One region of the Shewanella sp. Isolate7 genome, then DNA from elsewhere that is predicted to be linked to it. Evidence: predicted binding sites of a transcription regulator. Region 1 holds the regulator's gene; each other region holds the start of a gene.

Region 1 (6,140 bases):
TGGCCGAGGAGCTCTTAGGCGCGATCAGGGTAAAATCGGTATGGGGCGCATAGCTTGAACGCACCGCCAGGCTAACCTCTGTATCGAACAGCGGCTGCAGGGTACGGTTGTGTAGCACGGGAGAGCCAAGGTGCGCCAGGCGGTTCGCCTCGGTGAGCGACATGCTCTTGAGCAACTTGGCATCGTTGATTCGGTTAGGGTCGGCGTTAAACACCCCCTCGACATCTGTCCAGATGGTGACGCGTTCGATATCGGCCAGGCTGGCCAGCAAGGTGGCACTAAAATCTGAGCCGTTACGGCCGAGCAACAGGGTATCGCCCTGCTCATTGGCGCAGATAAAGCCGGTGATCACCAGGCGCTCTTGAGGATGGGCCTCAAGCAGGGCCTGTACCTTCTGGCGCGACTCGCCGATTCGGATCTGCGGCACGGCACCTTCGTCGGCCACCAACAGGGTGCGGGAATCGACATCCGATGCGGCCACGCCAGATTCTCTCAGCAACGCCGCCAGCAGACGCGAAGACCAGCGCTCGCCGAAACTCACCACCTGGTTACGTTGATAGTCGTTAAGCTCATCGAGCGACAACAGGCTGCTAAGCTGCGACTTGTCGGTGGCTAGGCGCTCTCTCAGGCTGCGGGCCTGCTCGTTGGAGAGCAACTGTTCAATCAGGTTTTGCTGGTAACTCACCAGCACCTGCAACTCCTCTTGCCATAGCTGATTTGAGTCACACAGCTCCAGCAAGCGATATAAAAAATTGGTACTCTTACCCGCCGCCGACACCACGATCAAATCATCGCTGTGGCCATGAGTCAGTAAAATGTGAGCGACGCGGCGGTAACAATCTGCATCCGCTAAACTAGAACCACCAAATTTATGCAAATGACATCGTGTCATTTTATGCTCCTCAAACCCTTTAACTACTTACCGCGATAGCCGCTTCTAAACCGGCGAGTATATCTGCCACCAGATCCTCACCATCTTCAATCCCTACAGACAAGCGGATCAGGGTGTCTTTAACACCCGCTTCACGACGCGCCTCTGGGTCCATCGCTCTGTGGGTCATAGTCGCAGGTACTGCTACCAGACTCTCCACGCCCCCCAGACTCTCGGCTACCGAGAAGTATTGTAACGCATCTAAGAATGCAACGAGTGCCGAGTCACCACCATTTAACTCAAAACTGAGCATTGCACCAAAACCATTTTGCTGTTTAGCGGCGATCTCATGCCCCGGATGTTCGGCAAGGCCCGGATAATACACTTTTTTCACCGCCTGGTGGTCACACAGCACTGCCAATACCTTCTGGGCGTTGGCCTGATGTTCACGAATACGCACCGAGAGGGTTCTCAATCCCCTCAGAGTCAGGTAGCTGTCAAAGGCCGATCCTGTCAGCCCCAAAGTATTGGACCACCAGTGCAGTAACTCGCCGACCTCAGGGTCTTTAGCCACTACGGAGCCACCGACTACGTCGCTGTGACCATTAATATATTTGGTGGTCGAGTGCACCACAATGTCGGCGCCCAGCAACAAAGGTTGCTGCAAGATGGGAGACAAGAAGGTGTTATCTACCACCACTTGAGCGCCCACCTTATGGCTCGCCTGTGTAATGGCTTCAATATCAACCACTCTCAGCAGTGGGTTAGAAGGCGTCTCAAGCCACACCATCTTGGGCTGTTGTGATAGTGCTTGTTGCAACGCAACATCATCGGTTTGATCCACCACTGCTAGCTTAAAGGCGCCCTTCTTCGCTAGGTTGGTAAAGAGTCGATAACTGCCACCATAACAATCATGGGGCACCACCAGCAGATCCTCTGGTCCCAATAGACTGGTCACTAGGGTAATAGCCGCCATACCGGTACAAGTGATCACGCCAGTAGCCCCTTTTTCCAACTCGGCAATCGCATCACCGAGAATGGAGCGGGTCGGGTTACCGGAGCGGCTGTAATCGAACGCCCGCGGCTGTTGATGTCCTTCAAACGAGTAGTTTGTCGACAGATAGATAGGCGGTACCACGGCACCATGCTGCGTGTCTGACTCTATGCCTTGTCGTACGGAGGCGGTGGCTAATTTACGCTCTGTCATCTTCAACTCCTCAATTCGAATCTGGGCAGAGACCTCTAGCTAAAGAGATGTCTGGACGTCTAAATGTACCTAAGCCTGTGGGTAGCGTCAACAACTTTAGACGTTTAGACGTCCAAACATTTAGAAATCTATTTGCAATTACCAAAAATTCGAGGCAATAATTTGACTGTATTTTGTAAGGGTTTAAAATCTGCACCGAATTTGAGAATTTACAGGTGAGTCAATGACTGAGTGGAATGGCGATTATATCAGCCCCTATGCTGAACATGGTAAGAAGAATGAGCAGGTAAAGAAGATCACTGTCTCTATTCCTCTAAAGGTGCTTAAGGTATTAACCGACGAGCGCACTCGGCGCCAGGTCAATAACTTGCGTCACGCCACCAATAGTGAATTGCTCTGCGAAGCTTTCTTACATGCCTACACTGGCCAGCCACTGCCGCACGATGATGACCTGTCTAAAGATAAACCCGACAGCATTCCTGCAGAGGTGAAACGCCTAATGACGGAGATGGGCATTGAGTGGGAAGAGATGGAATAATCCATTCATACACGAATCGATAGAGGGATCGCTTAGCGATCCCTCTTTAGTTTTCAACTTTTATCTGGAACACCCCAGTGCCTGCACTTCCACTCGATCCACAGATCTTGGCACTCGCCTCGCTTATCGTCTTTGTCGGCGCCCTCACCCAGAGCCTTATCGGCTTTGGCATGGCGATAGTTGCCTCACCGTTACTTTATCTTATCGAGCCTTCATTGGTTCCAGCGCCCGTGATCTTAATGGGTTTCTCTATCGCGCTGCTGACCCTATTTCGTGAACGTGGTGCTTTGGAGTTCAAAGGGTTGCAATATGCCTTGTTAGGTAGAATCCCTGGTGGATTTATCGGCGCCGGTTTACTCTTGTTCGCCCCTCAAGCCATTCTGGGACTCACAATCTCCATCATAGTCGCGATTGCTGTAGTACTGAGCCTGCTCAGGGTTACCCTGGCGGTCAATCGACGCTCTCTCTTTAGCGCTGGCGTGATCTCGGGAATCTTCGGCAACATAGCTGCCATCGGCGGTCCGCCACTGGCTATCTTACTCTCGGGAAAAGACGCCAAGCAGTTTCGCGCTGCATTATCGGCCTTCTTTATCTTCAGCTCCATCATCGCCATGGTGATCTTAGGGCTGACAGGGCTACTTACCCCACAACACTTTTACTGCTCAGCCTTGCTCCTGCCCTCTGTGCTGCTTGGTTATCTGATGGCAAACCGACTCGTCGGACGCATCGACAAACAAAAGACCCGTGTGATGACTCTTATTCTCTGTAGCCTGAGTGCTTTCCTATTAGCTGCCAAGTCGATAACCAGTCTGCTATAAAATAGAAAAAACCAGCAAAATTGCCGGCTTTTCGATTATCATTGCCTTAGGCTAGAAATGATAGGAAGTTTGAATCACACCACCGAAGGAATCGTCACTGCCTACTGAACCAGTAAGATCTAAGTTAAACACGCGACCGATGGAAAAGCCTGTACCTAAGGTATAAATATTACTGCTGGTGTCTTTCATATCATGGCGGTAACCCAATCGAAGAGCGAACCAGTCTGTGGCTCTCATTTCACCACCGATGCGCCAATGCTGCGTTTCCCCCACCTCATCAAAACGCTTGTGTCCATTGAGATCCACATCAGACGTCAGACTGAATTTATCCCAATCATAGGCAACACCTAAGGTGTACAAGGCCTCGACGCGATAGGTAAACTGACGCCCCAAGGTCTCAACAGTATCGAGCTTCTGACTCAACAAATTGCGTCCCGACAGGCCTAATGTTAAGCCTTCTACTGGCTGCATGGCCACACCGATATCCAAATTAAACACACTGTCATCATTTCGATACTTGCTGTCATCAAAATCATCGGCATCGAAGTTGTTGGCACTCACCACATAATTATAGGTATCGATACGCTGCAGCTTGGGCGAAATACCGACGGCCACAGGCATGTTCACAATCGACAGCGGGAAGCTCAGGGCGACCCCGATCTCTGAAATAGCCCCGGCAACCACGGCCCCTTGAGAGTCCAGATCCGTCACCTGGGGCGGATTGTTGGGATCCAGATCGGTCAGGGTATCGATATCACTCTCCTCGATCACCGCCACGCTCACCGCATCGATATAGGTCTTATAAAAAATAGACATAGGCATGCGCTTGGTTGGCAAGACCACAGAAAACCCCAGGCCCACGCTGGCATAGGCATTTTCACCATCAAGGGATCTAAGATCGGCAACCAGCATGTCGCGATAATTGGTAATGCCCGCCACATCGCTGGCATTGATGGCCGCCTCTAGGCCGTCATAGGAGTCCTGCAGGGCATCGAACTTGTCGGTCAGGTTATCGACATCTGCCACCTCGGCACCGAGCACGGGCAACATCACCGCGTCGCCGGAATACTTGGGCGCATGAATGGCTAATAAGGCGGGGTTGATAAAGGCCGCACCCTCACGGTTTGAGGCCGCCACCCCGGTTCCGCCCATGGCATCACTGCGAGCCTCGTTGTAGAGAGAAGCGGCAGACGCCAGAGAAGCACTACCAGACAATAACACCGCGATGACCAAACTAAGGTATTTCATCTCATTCACCCTGTTCATTATTTTTGTTCTCACTCAGGAAGCTACCCGAGTCGTCTTTAAAGATAGACTAAGACAACAAAAAAGTGCGCTCCAAACCCGAGGTTTAAACACTTTTTTTTCAAACTATTTTGTCGCCCTACCCACACATATAAATCCTGTCGATTCGGTAGGCGGCCTTATCCCCTAAACAGACGCCTATGCAATACAAACACAACCAAAAATACCCATTTAGAGATAACTTAAATAATAAAGTGTGATCTTCCTTGGCACTTTTATAGCGATATCAGAAACACAGCGCACCAACCCAAAAAGAACAAAACCATTAAATTTCATCACTTTATAAAATATTCATTAGGTTTATATCCATGGTATTTTTATCAATTAGATTTTCCTCATGAAAGTAATCAACATCAAGTTTACAACTACTCCCTTTTGGTAAATTTTCCAACAAGAAACAAGCATTTTGTTTCAGGTTAATAAATCGCTCAGAGTAGCGATTAAGGAAAATGATGATGAAAAACGTTGCCAAAATAGCTACATGCTTACTCCTCGCCCTCACAGTTGGCGGACAAGCCTACGCCGTCGACGGTGGTAACCCTAAGAAAGGGAAACACCTGTATAAAAAAGAGTGCAAAGCCTGCCACAGCAAGGGCGATGCCGCCGGTGAACTGACCCCTATGAGCAAGACCATGAGCCAATGGGATCGTTACTTCAAACGTGACATGCATAAAGTAAAGCCGGAAGTCTTCGAGAAGCTCTCTGAAAAGGATCGTTTAGACATCCAACAGTTCCTCTATGACCATGCGGCCGACTCAGATCAGACAGACATGCGGTTAACCACGGACTTGTTATCGGTGCGCTCGTCAACAACCCCAACGAGCGCATAAGGAGAGATTCACATGCGTACTCTACTATCCATACTCATCGCAAATGCACTCGCCATCTCTGGCTCAGCCTATGCCGCCGATAGCGATGCACAAAAACTAGCCGAGCTTAAACAACAGCTTGCCGATCTCACCGAAGAGATTGAAGACATCAACAGTCGTGTCGACAAAAACGAACGTCATAGCGCGCTCGATAGAATTCAACTCACTGGCGATTTCCGTACCAAGGCCCATTCATTGCACTATCAAAATGTCACCTGGAACCCTGCAATCAAGGTCGACTTCAATGATTTTGGTGCAAAAGCCATGTCTGGTGCCTTTGGTATGCCCAACGATCCCAACTCCCCCTTGGGACAGATGATGCAGGCCAACCCGGAGCTGGCCGCCGCCTTCCAGAGTGGTATGCTGCAAGGCGTGATGCCCTACGTATTGGCGCCCAAGACCACTCAGGACATCAACAACGACATCTTCTACACCACACGCCTGAGACTAAACCTCAAGGCCAAGGTATGGGATAACGTCAACTTCGCCGGTCGTCTCAGTATGTATAAAAACTGGGGAGACTCTACCGGCG
Region 2 (6,140 bases), on a different contig from region 1:
CCGCCATGTTCAGGCCGGCGTGGAAATCGCCTTCAGAGGCGGCGCCTTCACCGAAATAGCAGATGGCAACGTTACGTTTGCCCTGCATCTTAAGGCTATAGCCGACACCTGTGGCCTGTGGGATCTGCGTGGCCAGTGGCGATGAGATGGTCTGATAATTCAGCGCCTCACAGCCGTAGTGGATCGGCATCTGACGGCCTTTACCCAGATCTTTCTCGTTACTGAACATCTGATTCATGAATTGCTCAGTGGTGAAGCCACGATAGCGGATCGCCGCGTGCTCACGGTACTGGGCTAGAATCACATCGTCTTGGTCCAGGGCGGCGACACTGCCGACGACGGCGGCTTCCTCACCAGTACAGGTCATGTAGAAGCTGATCCGTCCCTGACGCTGAGCGGCTAACATGCGCTCGTCGAGTACTCGTGTGAACACACAAGTATCATAAATTTTGGCAGCCAAATCCTGATCGATCACGGGTAACACAGCATTTTCAAAGGTGGTACCGTCGGCTTGAAGGATCTTCAGGATCGGGATCGATAATGAATCCTTATCGAGAAAACTGACGCGATGGACAGTCTCTGTATTGCTCGTTGCGTTGCTCATACTATTCTCTTATCAGCTGAGTTTTCTTGTTATCTGACTGCGAACATCCTAAGTTGTTCACTATTCTCTATTATGATGCGGCCTTAAAGTTACGTTAACGTAAACTACCTAGCAAGCTATCGCGGGGCGCGGCCGACAACTAGCTGTCCCCGCCCATGTATCGCTAGCTTTACAAGCCAGATACTAGACCACGCGATAATCTTTGGCAGGCACTAAACACAGCACGCTGCGCTGCCCAACCGGCACATTGGCATTGGGAAATACGATAGACTCAGATTCGGCCTCGACCTTAATCTCAGTCCCGCCATCCTTAGCCAATATATAACCCTTTGGAAACGCAGTAAAATTCTCTACGTCATCGGCAAAGGTGAAGCTAAAGTCGTCAAACTGCTTGTTGATGGAACGATTTACCTGATACAGGTTCACCTGACTGGCATCAAACTCGTCAAGTTCAAGATCTCTGCCGCTCACCAGACGAGTCAACATCTCCTTAACCGCGATAAAGCGGGTCATATCGTTCTGCCCCATAGGCATCACCTTGCCCAGCTCTATGGTAAAGGCGTGGGCCTGATAACCGTGGGCCGAGAAGTAACTAAAGGTGGTCGTAGGTTCGTGGTGGAACAGCACTGTCTTGATGCCGCAGGCGGCTAGGAACATGATCTGCTCACCGCTATAGGGCTCGCCATGAGGATAAGGGTAGATGGCAAACTTCTCATGCTTGGAGGCGCGAATCGCGGTATGCAGGTCGTAATGGAAGCGCTCGCCCCCTTGAGGCGCGGCGTTAAAGAAGCGATCCACATACTGCTCCAGCTTCTGGGCACGTAGACGCTCGGCGTTGATCAGGCCTTCGCCTCGAGAGTGAGCGCCGCTGAACAGACGATTGAGGTTTTCCTCGACGAAACGGGTGCCATTGAGGATGGCCGGCGGGTTACCGATTAAAAACAGCACGCGATGGGCCGCGATAAGGGTCTCGGACAACAGCGCAGTGATCAGCTGGTTGCATAACTCGATGGGTGCAGTCTCGTTACCGTGCACCGCAGAGGAGAGCACTATGCTCTTGGTTTGAGCATCTGTCTTAGACAAAGGCTCAAAGGCGATCACGCCGGTATCCCACACGGAAACCTGAGTGTGCTGCCCTAGGGTAAATTCGAACGGCGCCGCAAGGCTAACAGGATTGTCTAAGGTCAATTGCAAAAAGTCTTTCGACAACATCAGGGTGTCTTGCACAGAAAACTCCTTCATTCCATCGCCAAACCGGCGCACTTGCCTAGGCAAGCTTGCGGGGCGACTCCTTGGATTTATTAGCATTATTATCAATTGGCCAGCATAGTATCATTTAAGCGAACCCACGGCCACGCGGGCCAGTCATTCGGCGCATAATTTCCCTGTTGCATTCGTTAATCAGATAATACAGAATAGAGCCATCTGGCCGTCTAAACATCCAAATGAGATTTCACGGACAGGAATAATTAACAAAAAGCAATAAACATTGATAGGCTCAATCGATACGAGGTCAACCATGGCATTAGCAACATTTGGCGCAGGCTGTTTCTGGGGTGTAGAGTATTTTTTCAAGCAGATAGACGGTGTGATCTCTGCCACCTGCGGCTATATGGGCGGCGATGACAAGGCGACCAGCTATAAAGAGGTCAAAACGGGCACGACCGGCCATGCCGAGGTGGTTCAAGTTGAGTATGACGAGTCTAAGGTGAGTTTCGAGGATCTGCTGGCGGTGTTCTGGGGCAACCACAACCCGACTATGCTCAACATGCAGGGAGGCGATATCGGCAGTCAGTATCGCAGCGCCATCTTCTTCCACGATAAGCAGCAAAAATCCGAGGCCGAGGCATCAAAATTGGCCCTTGCCCGTAGCGGTAAGTGGGGAATAAGACCCATAGTGACCGAGATAGTGCCAGTGCTGACCTTCCATAAGGCGGAAGAGTATCATCAAAACTATCTGGAAAAGAACAACTTGCCTAGCTGTCACCTCACCTACTAGCGCTTGGTTATTCCCAGCAGTTCGATGCAAGTTACGCCCACAAAAAAAAGCCAGTGAATCACTGGCTTTTTTGATCTGTACTAAGAATTAAGATTCCATGGAGTAAGCGACTAAGGTTTATCCAAGAGCCTGTTAGTCTAACGAACTAGATCAACGAACTAGGTCAACAAATTAAGCCAACAGCCGCTCTATCATCTGCTGCGCCGCCTCAAGCACCTGCTCAAGATGCGCCTCGCTGACAAAACTCTCACCATAGAGCTTAAATAGCGCCTCAGTACCCGATGGCCGCGCCGCAAACCAGGCTTTTTCGGTCACTACCTTGATGCCACCGATAGCCGCGCCATTGCCCGGGGCATGGGTGAGCACCTCGAGGATGGCATCTCCAGCCATGGCTTCACAGCCAAGATCGCTGACATTCAGGGGCTCGCTCACCAACTGATTAAACTTAGCCTTACGCTTAGGATTAACCGGCGAGTCGATGCGTTTATAGAAGCTTTCGCCGTGACGCTCAACCATCTCGGCATAGAGCTTGGCCGGGGTCTTGCCGGTAACCGCCAGGATCTCTGCGGCCAGCAGCGCCAGGATAAAACCGTCTTTGTCGGTACACCAGCTACCGCCATCACGGCGCAGGAAGGCCGCGCCGGCACTCTCTTCACCGCCGAAGGCAAAGCTGGCATCGGCCAGGCCGTCGACAAACCATTTAAAGCCCACCGGCACCTCACACAGGGTGCGGCCCTGCTCGTGACAAACCTTGTCTATCATGGCACTGGAGACCAGGGTCTTGCCTATCTTGAGCGCGGCTGACCACTGCGGGCGATGAGACAGCAGATATTCGATGGCAACTGCCAGGTAATGGTTTGGGTTCATCAGGCCTGTGCCCGGACAGACGATGCCATGTCTGTCATAATCGGGATCGTTGCCGGCACAGATATCAAATGCATCCTGGTGCGCCAGCAGCCCCGCCATGGCATAGGGGGATGAGCAATCCATACGGATCTTGCCATCCTTATCCAGCGGCATAAAGCTAAAGGCGGGATCGATGCGATCGTTCACCAGTGTGATATCCAGCCCGTATTGCTCGGCTATCTTGGCCCAATAGTGGATCCCTGAACCACCGAGGGGGTCGACTCCGATGCGAATGCCGGCATGCTTGATAGCCTGCATGTCGATCACCTGCTCGAGATCGCCGACATACTCAGCCATCAGATCCCGCTCGACGATCAGCCCTGTTTTTAGTGCTACCGAGTAATTGAGGCGTTTCACCCCTTCGAGCTGCTTGGCCAGATAATCGTTTGCACGCTGCTCGACCCAGGCCGTAATACCGCCTTCGGCGGGACCACCATGGGGAGGATTATATTTAATGCCACCATCTTGGGGCGAATTATGGGACGGCGTGATGATCAGGCCGTCGGTGAGCGGTGCGCCCTGGCCGCGATTAGCGGCTATGATGGCATGTGACACCACTGGGGTCGGCGTATATTCATCAGCTTTAGCGACGATCACCTGAACGCCGTTGGCGGTTAACACCTCAAGCGCCGTGACATAAGCCGCCTGCGACAGTGCATGGGTATCTATGCCCACTATCATGGGGCCTTTTATCCCCGCCTCAATGCGGTGATCCACTACAGCCTGCACGATAGTCAGGATATGTTTCTCGTTGAAACTCTTGTTAAAGGCACAGCCTCTGTGACCCGAGGTGCCGAAGGTAACCTTCTGCGCATCTTTGGTCACATCCGGTGAGAGCCGATAATAGTGGCTCATCAGTTTAGGAATATTAACCAAGTCCCTTTGTTGTGCAGCTAAACCTGCTCGCTCGTGTAGCGCCAAAATGTACTCCTAAGTGATGGGTAGATTGAACCTCAGTATGCCGACTAAATATGACCGATTATGGATTCAATCTGTTTTTCTTGTACACCAAACTGCCCCAACACCTCGCTTAGGATGGTGCGCTTCTTGGCCGTATTGTTGTTGGTGGTCACCCAGAAGCCGCTATTACCTATCTCTTTCGGATTGGCCGACTTACTGGCCTTGAGCAATGACTCTTTTGAGGTGGCGAAATAGAGACGATCGCGCCCCTGGATCTGTAACACCTGATCGAATTGATTTGGTGTGGCCTTATAGATAGCCTCTAAGGTAAACAGGAAGCGACCGACGGCGCCCTTTTGCTGTGCCAGTGCCGCCTTGTCGATCAGAGTGTCGGCATCGAGACTCGCCACCTGCTGAGATTGTGCTACCTCTTTATCCAGGCCAGGCTGGCTGATCTGCGCAGGCTGCACCATGGCAACCGTCTCTACGTCTAAGCCGAGTAATCGTCGCAGGATCTCTGAAGCACTCTCTCCTATGCGCTCTGTCTTGCTGGCAATATGGCGATATAGCTCTTCATCAATCTCAATATATTTCATGACTAGAATCTTCCTTAGGCGGTAAAGGTAAATAGGTTATTGTTATTGCGAATGCGATCCGCAGCAACGGATGCCAGATCCGTTCAAGTGTATGCTATCTTTCCCACCGGAATAAAGAGCGATCGCATTAAAAACCCACAACTTGGTTACAAGATCAATAAATTAGCTCTCAAGTGCGCAAAAACCCGCCAGAGAATGCTTAGCTGGCCGTTAATGCTGTCTTTTAAGCCGATTTACAGGCACAATTTGGCCAATTCTCTCAACCTAAACTTTCCATGAGCAGCTTGAACTACACCCTATCCGGACAAGGTAGCCCGGTGATTTTGATCCACGGCCTATTTGGCAACTTGGATAACTTAAAGACCCTAGGCAATGCACTCGATGATCATCAGGTGATCCGTATCGACGTGCCTAACCATGGCCTGAGCCCACACTGGCCCAACATGGATTATGCCATGCTGGCAGACGCGGTTATTGAACTCATGGATGAACTCGAGCTGGACTCGGCTCACCTGGTAGGCCACTCCATGGGCGGTAAGATCGCCATGGCCACGGCGCTACTCTATGGCGATCGCGTCAAGAGCCTGGTCGCGGCAGATATCGCCCCCGTAGCCTATCAGCCAAGGCATCAGAAGGTATTTGCCGGTCTCGGTAACCTGGACCTTAGCGCACTGACAAACCGGGCAGATGCGCAGAAGCAACTGCTCGGTGCCGGTATCGACGAAGGTACGGCGATGTTTCTTTTGAAAAATCTCACCAAAGATGAACAGGGTTTCGCCTGGAAGATGAACCTTGCCGGGCTAAAGTCCAGCTATGAGCATCTTATTGGCTGGCCGCTGGCAGACAAACAATACACTGGCCCAAGCCTGTGCATCCGCGGCGCCGATTCAGACTATGTGACGGCGGCCCATCGCGGAGCCTTTGTGTCTCAGTTTCCAAAGATCCAGGCCAAGTCACTGGCAGGTACAGGTCATTGGTTACACGCACAAAAACCGGCGATTTTCAATCGCATCGTCGCCGAGTTTATCGCGCAAAATGACTGAATCTTGTCTGTAAAGCGTGTAGCAGATAACGCTTAACTATGGTATATTCGCGCCTCTTTTTTTAGCCTGAGGGAACGCAGCATGTTATCTCA
Region 3 (6,140 bases), on a different contig from region 1:
GCTGGCACCATAGGCCTTGGCATCGAGCCTGGCCTCATCCACGCCTTTAGATACCAGGTAACTTCTTACCTCGGCGACGCGCTGCTCAGACAACGCCTGGTTATAGCTGCTGTCGCCGCGTCTATCGGCGTAACCAGTCAGATCCAGCTTGAGCTGGGGCGAGATTGCCATGGCATCGGCCACCTCATCGAGCTGCCCCTTAAAGTGAGGCTCGACGGTAGAAGAGCCTGTCTTAAACTGCACATTGAGGCCTAGGGCCAGCTCTTCCAGGCGAGTGCCCTGATGTTGTCTGAGCTGAGCCAGTTCTACCTTGGCCTCTTGATACTCCTGCTGCACCGTCAGCAACGCCTCGTTTTGCTGCTTGAGCGCCATCAGGCGACTCTCCTTCTCGGCCAAAGCGGCCTGCTGCTGCTTGATCTCGCTGTCGTTGGCCACCGTCTGGCCTATCATGCCACCGGTAAAGGCGCCGATAATCGCGCCCACAGGCCCGGCTACCACGGCGCCCAGCACTATGCCTGATCCGACACCGATAAGCGCCTCTTCATCTGTCGAGCTGCTGTCTGTCGTTTGCGTCGTTTGAGTTGCGGGGGCAGCGAAAGCCATTGAGCTGCCAAATAATGAAACACTGATTAATGCGGCGATGATCTGCTTCTTCATGGGAAAATCCTCAAGTTGACATGGATGGGTTTAATCAGAACCTTGTGGTTCCTGTCGATGAGGTCATTAAACATGAGTGAAATGGCAAGTCCGGGGTGCAAAAATGACGATGCGCAGACCAAATGTGGCAAGAAAATGGCATTTGTCCCGGGCCACTTTTCTCCCCGGCATTTTGCTGTATAGTCACACTCCAGAAACACTAAGCTGTAATGGATGGATCATGAAGCGTATTGCAATAGTTGAAGATGAGGCGGCTATCCGCGAAAACTACAAAGAGGTGCTGCAACAGCAAGGCTACTTTGTGCAGGCGTACGCCAATCGCCCCAGCGCCATGGAGGCCTTCAACACTCGTCTGCCTGACTTAGCGATCATCGATATTGGCCTGGAAGATGAGATAGACGGTGGCTTTACCCTGTGCCAGTCGCTCAGGGCCATGTCGAACACTTTGCCTATCATCTTTTTGACCGCCAGAGACAGTGACTTCGACACCGTCTGCGGCCTGAGACTGGGCGCCGATGACTACCTGAGCAAAGACGTCAGCTTCCCCCATCTGATCGCACGCCTGGCCGCGCTATTTAGGCGCTCGGACATCCAAAATGGCGCCAACCCGCAAGATGGCATGATAGAGCACGGCAACCTGACCATAGATGTCAACCGCATTCAGGTCTACTGGAAGCAGCAGCCTATCGAACTGACGGTCACCGAATTTTGGATGGTGCACGCCCTGGCCAAGCGCCCCGGCCACGTGCGTAGCCGCCAGGCATTGATGCAAGATGCCAAGATCTATGTGGATGACAGCACCATCACCTCCCATGTGAAGCGGATCCGCAAGAAATTTATCAGCCAAGACCCTGAGTTCGATTGCATCGATACCGTTTACGGCATGGGCTACCGCTGGGATACCCAAGACTAAGCATGTTTAATCTGCCCATCGGCCTGCGCACTAAGGTCGCCATACTCTCTCTCTTCCTGCTCTGCCTGCCCTGGCTTGGCTACCAATATGTGTGGGAGATGGAAAAATACCTGCGCCACGGTCAGGAGAAGACCCTGGAGGGCACGACCCAGGCGCTGGCCACCGCCCTGCATGAACGCCCTAAGCTGTTCGACAAGCAGGCGAGTTTTCTGTCACAGGTCAAGAAGGGACGGGATCTCTACGCCTACCCGTTAACCGGCCCTATCCATCTGGACGGCAAGCTGGGCGAATGGGCCGATAATCGTCACCGCGCCCTGACCTACGGCGCCGACCATCAGCTGTTTAAGGCAGATGACGGCAAGCCGCTCAACATCCGCTTTACCCACATGGTGGGTAAGTACGCCGGTTACCTCTATGGTTATTTCGAGGTGACAGATCCTAAGGTGATCTACCGCGGCACCAACAGCCTGCGCATCGACAACAACGATCATCTGGCCATCGCCACCCTGGCGCCCGATGGCCAATTTCGCCGCTATATCGTGGCCACCATACGCGACGGCTGGATAAGCGCCTTCGAGCTACCCGCCGATCCCCGTAAGTCACAGCCGGTCACCCCAGAGGTGCGCATCCAGGGCAAGTGGCTAAAAACCGACAAAGGCTACAATATCGAGCTGAGGATGCCGCTGGAGATGGTGGGCAGCAAGCTGGGCTTTGCCATCGTCGATGTCAACGACAGAAAGAAACGTAATGTCGAGGCGATAGTCGGCACCTCGGCCACAGATGATGTCAGCAAGCTAGGTACTGTGCTCGTGCCCTCGCCTGAGATCGAGAGCATCATCAAGGGGATGAGCCATAACAGCTCACGGATCTGGGTGGTGGACCGCCACGGCCGGGTATTGGCAAAGTCAGGCGACATCTACAGCAGCACCAACGTATGGGCGCAGACGGCGACCGAGCAGACGCCGGATACCTTCTGGGGCCGCTTTAAGCAGCAGTTCCTGCACCCGCTCTACTATCGTATTCTGACCACACCGCCTAAGCATTTCGTCGACTCGCTCAAGGACTCTACCGTGCTCGAGGGCAGCCATATCCGCAAGGCCCTAGCCGGCCAATTTGGCTCCACCTGGCGCCTAACCCCGGACGGCAAGGCGGTGATCCTGGCCGCCGCCAGCCCTATCTGGATAGACGATGACGTGATGGGCGTGGTGATCGCCGAAGAGACCACCCACGGCATCCGCACCCTGCGTAACAAGGCGCTGGAGAAGCTGTTCAACGTCATCTTGACCATTATGAGCATGGGCACCCTGGCCCTCTTCTTCTTCGCCTCCAGCATCTCTAGCCGTATTCGTAAGCTGAGAGACGATGCGGAGCAGGCCATCGACAGCCAAGGCAGGATCAGAAAGGCGATCGTCGGCTCCAAGGTGCGCGATGAAATCGGCGATCTCAGCCGTAGCTTTGCCAGCATAGTCGGGCGTCTGAGCCAATATACCCACTATCTGGAGAATATGTCTTCACGCCTGGGCCATGAGCTGCGTACCCCTGTGGCCGTGGTGCGCTCGTCCCTCGAGCATCTCAACAGCCAGGATCTGCCGCCCCAGCATCAAAAGTATGTGGACAGAGCCCACGAAGGGGTGAGCCGACTCAACATGATCCTCAACAACATGAGCGAGGCCACCCGCCTCGAAGAGGCACTGACCGATGCCGAGGTGGACAACTTCCCCCTCTCCAAGGTGGTCGCCGGTTGCATGCAGGGCTATCAGATGACCTATGCCAATCAGGTATTCGAATTGGAGATCGACAAGGAACCCATGACCATGCGCGGCGTTCCCGAATATATCGCCCAGCTGATGGATAAGCTGATCGCCAACGCCATCGAGTTCAGCCAGAGCGATACGCCGATCAAGGTGTCACTCAAGGCCAAGGGCAGACAGGCGCTACTGAGTGTCAGCAATCAGGGGCCATCATTGCCTGCCAACATGGGCGAGCAGATCTTCGAGTCTATGGTATCTGTACGTGCCCAGAAGGCGCAGGACAAGCCTCACCTTGGACTCGGCCTCTATATCGCCCGCTTGGTCACCGACTTCCACAACGGCACCATTCGCGCCGAAAACCTGATGCAGGATAATCAGGCCGTCGGGGTGGTTATCCATGTCCGTCTGCCGCTAGAGGCCTAATAAGGGGCAGGACTAATAAGGCTCAGGAAAAGCGGAAACGACTCCAATAAATCTCACTTTCATTTAGCCGTATAGATGTTAAGATGGCTACACTTAGTTGCCAACACGAGAGTATGGGATGAAAAGAGAGACCAAGATAGTCAGCGTCGGCCGCGACAAGAAATGGAGTAAGGGGGTGATCAACCCGCCAGTGTTTCGCGCCTCCACCGTGGTGTTCGACACCATAGAAGAGATGCGCCACGCCACCAAGCATCGCGCCAACGGCGAGATGTTTTATGGTCGCCGCGGTACCCCTACCCACTTCGCCTTTCAGGCGGCGATTGCCGAACTCGAAGGTGGCGTCGGCACCGCCCTCTATCCCTCTGGCTCGGCGGCCATCTCAGGCGCCCTGCTCTCCTTCCTCAAGGCGGGCGATCATCTCTTGATGGTCGACACCGCCTATGAACCCACGCGGGATCTATGCGACAAGCTGCTCAAGGGCTTCGGCATAGAAACGACTTACTATGATCCCCTCATCGGCGACGGCATCGAGGCGCTTATCCGCCCCAACACCAAGGTGCTGTTTCTCGAGTCTCCAGGCTCCATCACCCTGGAGGTGCAGGATGTGCCGACCCTGAGCGCCATAGCCCATAAACATAACCTGGTGGTGATGCTGGACAACACCTGGGCATCGCCCATCAATTGTCGTCCCTTCGAGCTGGGCGTCGATATCTCGATTCAGGCGGCGACCAAGTATATCGTCGGTCACTCGGATGTGATGCTGGGCACGGCCACCGCCAACCAGGCCCATTGGGACCAGCTGAGGGAAAACAGCTACCTGATGGGACAATGCACCTCGGCGGACGATATCTATCTCGCCAGCCGTGGTCTGCGTACCCTGGGCGTACGTATGGCACAGCATGAGAAGAATGGCCTCGAGGTCGCCAACTGGCTGGCCACGCGCCCCGAGGTGGATCATCTGCGTCACCCCGCCTTCGACTCCTGCCCTGGACATGAATTTTTTAAGCGGGATTTCAGCGCCTCAAATGGACTCTTCTCCTTCGTGCTCAAGCGCGGCAACATCAAGGCGATCACCGCCTTCGTAGAAAACATGCAGCACTTCAAGATGGGCTTCTCCTGGGGCGGTTACGAGAGCCTGATCCTGGGCGTCTTCGGCATCGATAAGTTGCGCACCGCCACCCAGTGGGACAGTAGCAAGCCATTGATTCGATTGCATGTTGGCCTGGAAAACCCTGAAGATCTCATCAAAGATCTCGAGGCCGGTTTTGCCCGCTACAATGCGGTTTTGCAAGGCACTGCCAGTGAAGGACCATCTGCTTAAGCCCGGTCTGAACCTAGCCCGAACCCAGCTTGAATTCATAAAAAAACGCCGTCAGAAATGACGGCGTTTTTCTTCGATTAATATTGCTTGCTAATACAATTTATACCAATCACAGTAAACATGTGATCAGAAATAGCGCAGGAAAAACGCTTGAGAACAAAACAGGATTTTTAGATAAGTAGTTATTCTACAATTAAAAATACTAATACAGTTATCGAGCGTTTTAACAAGCTAGCATGATCAATTATTTATTACGATTGGTATTAGTTAGGCGCTTGCGCCGCAGGACTTGCTGCGGGCGCCTGCCAGGACTTGGTGCCATAGAGCGGCACGGTTGACAGGCTGTGCTTATGGCTGCCATCTGTCTCCTTGGTGGAATAGGAGAGATAGATCAGCGTCTGATTGTCGGCATCATAGATGCGTCTCACCTTAAGCGACTTAAATAAGATACTCAGGGAGGCCTTAAACACCACCTCACCGCCTTGACTCTTGTCTATGTTGGCGAGATCCGCTGGCAGAATAGGCCCTGTCTGGCGACAGGCGATGCCCATATCCGACGGGTCGGCAAAATCCAGGTTTGCCTCGATACGGCTGATATGACAGGTCACCCCGGGGATCTTAGGATCTTGCCTGGCCTCGATGATCACATCTTTAGTAGTAAAGACCCCTAGACTCACCTTGCCCACGTCATCGCCGCAGCCTGTAAGCAGGGTTATTGCCGCAACACCCATCATGCCAATCCAAGCTTTCATCTTCACTCCTTGTTGCCTTTTGTCTTTTTACCTTTTTGCCTTTTTACCTTAACGCCTTCACGGCTTCACGGCTTCACGGCTTAGCCAAACACCTTCTGCGCCCAGCGAGTCAGTCCGGCGGTCACACTACCAAAGTGATCGCCGACCACTATCTCAGTATCAGGATACATCTGCGCAATCTTCTGGTAAATCGCCGGGCTCTTAGCCGTACCACCGGTCACATAGATGATGTCCGCCTGTGACTGGGTTAATTCGCCCTGGGCCTGCGCCATCGCCTCGGCCATCAAGGACTGAATCAGGCTTACAGGCTGGGCGATCGCATC

Evidence for each region. The regulator MetJ, encoded in region 1, represses methionine synthesis genes. The targets are predictions, from matches to a motif close to TAGACGTCTAGACGTCTA.
Region 2: msrA (peptide-methionine (S)-S-oxide reductase MsrA) is a predicted target of MetJ. The motif match lies at 2,031-2,048, and genes of this name have one in related genera.
Region 3: L1D47_RS09745 (cystathionine beta-lyase) is a predicted target of MetJ. The motif match lies at 3,809-3,826, and genes of this name have one in related genera.

What each region holds. Positions count from the first base shown of each region.
Region 1 covers NZ_JAKEVJ010000037.1:17,396-23,535, reverse strand. Annotated here, with positions in the region: gene L1D47_RS11010 (bifunctional aspartate kinase/homoserine dehydrogenase II) at 1-892, opposite strand, end outside; gene metB (cystathionine gamma-synthase) at 912-2,078, opposite strand; gene metJ (met regulon transcriptional regulator MetJ) at 2,302-2,616, shown strand; gene L1D47_RS10995 (sulfite exporter TauE/SafE family protein) at 2,694-3,434, shown strand; gene L1D47_RS10990 (conjugal transfer protein TraF) at 3,486-4,682, opposite strand; partial or broken gene L1D47_RS10985 (cytochrome c) at 5,192-5,519, shown strand; gene L1D47_RS10980 (DUF3373 domain-containing protein) at 5,582-6,140, shown strand, end outside.
Region 2 covers NZ_JAKEVJ010000033.1:20,528-26,667, reverse strand. Annotated here, with positions in the region: gene L1D47_RS10230 (thiamine pyrophosphate-dependent dehydrogenase E1 component subunit alpha) at 1-604, opposite strand, end outside; gene astE (succinylglutamate desuccinylase) at 788-1,831, opposite strand; gene msrA (peptide-methionine (S)-S-oxide reductase MsrA) at 2,124-2,603, shown strand; gene pgm (phosphoglucomutase (alpha-D-glucose-1,6-bisphosphate-dependent)) at 2,775-4,430, opposite strand; gene seqA (replication initiation negative regulator SeqA) at 4,475-5,005, opposite strand; gene L1D47_RS10205 (alpha/beta fold hydrolase) at 5,281-6,048, shown strand; gene L1D47_RS10200 (DUF2788 domain-containing protein) at 6,130-6,140, shown strand, end outside.
Region 3 covers NZ_JAKEVJ010000031.1:6,809-12,948, reverse strand. Annotated here, with positions in the region: gene pdsO (sortase-associated OmpA-like protein PdsO) at 1-657, opposite strand, end outside; gene pdsR (proteobacterial dedicated sortase system response regulator) at 878-1,570, shown strand; gene pdsS (proteobacterial dedicated sortase system histidine kinase) at 1,573-3,744, shown strand; gene L1D47_RS09745 (cystathionine beta-lyase) at 3,863-5,065, shown strand; gene L1D47_RS09740 (CreA family protein) at 5,329-5,817, opposite strand; gene yegD (molecular chaperone) at 5,898-6,140, opposite strand, start outside.